DNA from 2 places in the Pseudomonas gozinkensis genome. Region 1 is predicted to be linked to the other one. Evidence: predicted binding sites of a transcription regulator. Region 1 holds the regulator's gene; the other holds the start of a gene.
What was found. The regulator sigma-54, encoded in region 1, starts transcription at its own class of promoters, with help from an activator protein. The targets are predictions, from matches to a motif close to ANTGGCATNNANNTTGCTNT.
Positions count from the first base shown of each region.

Region 2: the regulator sigma-54 is predicted to act here: its motif matches at 897-916, upstream of flgB (flagellar basal body rod protein FlgB).

Region 1 is NZ_CP062253.1:1,066,812-1,068,988, reverse strand. It holds gene lptB (LPS export ABC transporter ATP-binding protein) at 1-93, shown strand, start outside; gene IHQ43_RS04610 (RNA polymerase factor sigma-54) at 553-2,046, shown strand; gene hpf (ribosome hibernation-promoting factor, HPF/YfiA family) at 2,120-2,177, shown strand, end outside.
Region 2 is NZ_CP062253.1:4,907,815-4,909,991, reverse strand. It holds gene cheR (protein-glutamate O-methyltransferase CheR) at 1-718, shown strand, start outside; gene flgB (flagellar basal body rod protein FlgB) at 958-1,365, shown strand; gene flgC (flagellar basal body rod protein FlgC) at 1,369-1,812, shown strand; gene flgD (flagellar hook assembly protein FlgD) at 1,828-2,177, shown strand, end outside.

The DNA.
Region 1 (2,177 bases):
GACGGCCAATTGATTGCCGAAGGCGACTCCGCGACCATCCTCGCCAACGATCTGGTGAAGGAAGTTTATCTGGGTCACGAGTTCCGCCTGTAAGCCACGCAGATGCCCGATCGGCTCGATCGGGCGCCACCCAGCGGGATGGGTCAACAAGGTTTTATCGCTTTTTACTGTTACAGCGCTCCAGGCAAACACGACGCTCCAAAGATTTTCACCACTGCCCGGATCGCCGCGTCAACAAAGTTTTATCGCTTTTTATTGTTACAGCGCTCTAGGCAAACACGACGCTCCAAAGATTTTCACCACTGCCCGGATCGCCGCGTCAACAAAGTTTTATCGCTTTTTATTGTTACAGCGCTCTAGGCAAACACGACGCTCCAAAGGTTTTCACCACTGCCCGGATCGCCGCGTCAACAAAGTTTTATCGCTTTTTATTGTTACAGCGCTCTAGGCAAACACTTCGGTTTCGGGCATATAATTTGCTTAAGTTTGGCGCTCCGGCGCCCTGTAGTGGATGGCGCATAGCGCCGGCGAATAAGGTGTTAAGCCCCTGCCATGAAACCATCGCTAGTCTTGAGAATGGGCCAGCAGCTGACGATGACACCGCAGCTGCAACAGGCCATCCGCCTGCTCCAATTGTCGACCCTGGATCTGCAACAGGAAATCCAGGAGGCTCTGGAATCCAATCCGATGCTCGAACGCCAGGAAGACGGCGACGACTTCGACAACTCCGATCCCATGGCCGACAACGCCGAACAGAAGCCCAACACCGAGATTCAGGAACCCTCCTACCAGGAAACCGCGCCGACCGTCGATAATCTCGAAGACGGCGAATGGAACGAACGAATCCCCAACGAACTGCCCGTCGACACCGCCTGGGAAGATGTCTACCAGACCAGCGCCAGCAGCCTGCCGAGCAGCGACGATGACGAGTGGGACTTCACCACCCGCACCTCCGCCGGCGAGAGCCTGCAAAGTCATCTGCTGTGGCAGTTGAACCTGGCACCGATGTCCGACACCGATCGCCTGATCGCCGTGACCCTGATCGATTGCATCAACAATCAGGGCTACCTCGACGAAACCCTCGAAGAAATCCTCGACGCCTTCGATCCGGAACTCGACATCGAGCTGGACGAGATTGAAGCTGTCCTGCACCGCATTCAGCAGTTCGAACCGGCCGGCATTGGTGCTCGCAACCTGGGCGAATGTCTGTTGCTGCAATTGCGCCAGCTGTCGGCCAAGACCCCTTGGCTGACCGAAGCCAAGCGCCTGGTCACCGATTACATCGACCTGCTCGGCAGCCGTGACTACAGCCAGCTGATGCGGCGCATGAAGCTCAAGGAAGACGAACTGCGCCAGGTCATCGAACTGGTACAGAGCCTGAACCCGCGACCTGGCTCGCAGATCGAGTCCACCGAAGCCGAATACGTAGTGCCTGACGTGATCGTGCGCAAGGACAACGAACGCTGGTTGGTTGAGCTGAACCAGGAGTCGGTGCCCCGTCTGCGGGTCAACGCCCAATACGCCGGTTTCGTGCGCCGCGCAGACACCAGCGCCGACAACACCTTCATGCGCAATCAGTTGCAGGAAGCCCGCTGGTTCATCAAGAGCCTGCAGAGCCGCAACGAAACCCTGATGAAAGTGGCCACCCAGATCGTCGAACATCAGCGCGGTTTTCTGGAGTACGGCGACGAAGCCATGAAGCCGCTGGTCCTGCATGACATCGCCGAAGCGGTTGGCATGCACGAGTCGACGATTTCCCGGGTGACCACGCAGAAATTCATGCATACCCCGCGGGGCATATATGAACTGAAATACTTTTTCTCCAGTCATGTGAGCACCTCCGAAGGCGGTGAATGCTCGTCCACGGCGATCCGCGCGATCATCAAGAAACTGGTTGCCGCGGAAAATCAGAAAAAGCCGTTGAGTGACAGCAAGATCGCTGGTTTACTGGAGGCACAAGGCATTCAGGTGGCTCGCCGCACCGTCGCCAAGTACCGCGAATCCCTTGGGATCGCGCCTTCGAGCGAACGCAAGCGGTTGATGTAAGCCACGTTACAGCGTTCCAGTGGCAGGCTCTTCGGCCTGCCGCTTTATGCACTGGCAACGAAGGAGAAGCTGTATGCAAGTCAACATCAGTGGACACCAACTGGAAGTTACCCAACCTCTCCGTGAGTACG
Region 2 (2,177 bases), 2.7 Mb from region 1:
ACTGATGGAGCAGCAAGGCATCAAGTCCCTGGGTGAGCTGGTACAGCGCATCCAGACCCAGCCGCGCAGCGGTTTGCGCGAGCAGGTGGTCGATGCCATGACGACCAACGAAACCCTGTGGTTTCGCGACACCTATCCGTTTGAAGTCTTGAAGAACAAGGTGCTGCCCGAGGCCATCAAGGCTGCTCCCAACCAGCGTCTGCGGATCTGGTCGGCGGCCTGCTCGTCGGGGCAGGAGCCCTATTCGCTGTCGATGTCGATCGACGAGTTCGAGCGGACCAACATCGGCCAGTTGAAGATGGGCGTGCAGATTGTGGCCACCGATCTGTCCGGCAGCATGCTGACCAACTGCAAGACCGGCGAGTACGACAGCCTGGCGATCGGTCGCGGTCTGTCCGCCGATCGCCTGCAGCGCTACTTCGACCCGAAAGGGCCGGGGCGCTGGGTGATCAAGGCGCCGATCAAGAACCGGGTGGAGTTCCGCTCGTTCAACCTGCTCGACAGCTACGCAAGCCTTGGCAAGTTCGACATCGTGTTCTGCCGCAACGTGCTGATCTACTTCTCCGCCGAGGTGAAGAAGGACATCCTGTTGCGCATTCACAGCACACTGAAGCCGGGCGGTTATCTGTTCCTTGGCGCTTCCGAAGCGCTGAACGGTTTGCCGGATCATTACCAGATGGTTCAGTGCAGCCCGGGGATCATCTACCAGGCGAAGTGATCAAGACCGGCAACACAAGAAACGGGAGTCCTCAGGGCTCCCGTTTTTTTATGCCTGCAGTTTTTCCGGTGGCAGCAGGCGGCAGAAAAGCGGCATGTGGCGGAAACCGGTTGCCGCTTTTCTGGCATTGCCGTGTTGCCGACTCCGTTCAGAGCCCCGTAATCCGGGGCTTTTTGAAACTGGCACGACGCTTGCTATAACCCTGTTACGAAAAATCCGGTCACCTGAAGGTTCCCGACATGAGCATCAGCTTCGATAAAGCGCTCGGCATTCACGAAAAGGCTCTGGGCTTCCGCGCCCAGCGTGCCGAAGTGCTGGCCAACAACATCGCCAACGCCGACACCCCGAACTACAAGGCGCGGGATCTGGAGTTCTCCAAAGTGCTCGAAGCACAGAGCCAGAAGAGCGCCAACGGCACCATCGCCCTGAACATGACCAACAGTCGTCACATCGAAGCTGAAGGCCTGGGCAATGGCGACGAGTCGCTGATGTATCGCACGCCGATGCAGCCGTCGATCGACCAGAACACTGTGGACGCCCAACTGGAACAGTCGAACTACGCGGAAAACGCCGTCGGCTTCCAGGCCAGCTTCACCCTGCTCAACAGCAAATTCAAAGGGCTGGTGTCAGCCCTGCGCGGAGAGTAATCCATGTCCCTGTCCAGCGTTTTCAACATTGCCGGCAGCGGCATGAGCGCCCAGACCACCCGTCTCAACACCGTGGCTTCGAACATCGCCAACGCCGAGACCGTCTCGTCGAGCATCGACCAGACCTACCGCGCCCGTCACCCGGTGTTCGCCACCATGTTCCAGGGCGGTCAGAGCGGCGGCAGCAATTCGCTGTTCCAGAACCAGGATGCAGCCGGTCAAGGCGTGCAGGTCATGGGTGTGGTCGAAGACCAGAGCAACCTTGAAGCGCGCTACGAGCCGAATCATCCGGCAGCCGACGCCAAGGGCTACGTCTACTACCCGAACGTCAACGTGGTGGAAGAAATGGCTGACATGATTTCCGCGAGCCGGTCGTTCCAGACCAACGCCGAAATGATGAACACCGCCAAAACCATGATGCAGAAAGTACTGACCCTCGGTCAGTGATAAGGGGCGACTGCCATGAGTGTTTCCGATACCACCAGCAGCCTGACGATGAAGGACATACTGGCCAACTCTTCGAAGAAGACCAGTAGCACCACCACCGGCGGCATTGCTTCGGCGACCAACAGCGCGACCGGCGGCCAGGCCCTGGGCAAGGATGCGTTCCTGCAACTGCTGGTCACCCAGCTGAAAAACCAGAACCCGCTGGACCCGCAGGACAACAGTGCATTCGTTGCCCAGTTGGCGCAGTTCAGCAGCCTCGAGGGAATCACTACCCTCAACAGCACCGTCAGTTCGCTGGCCGGCAACTACAACTCGTCGCAAGCCCTGCAGGCTTCTTCGCTGGTTGGCCGCAATGTGATCGTGCA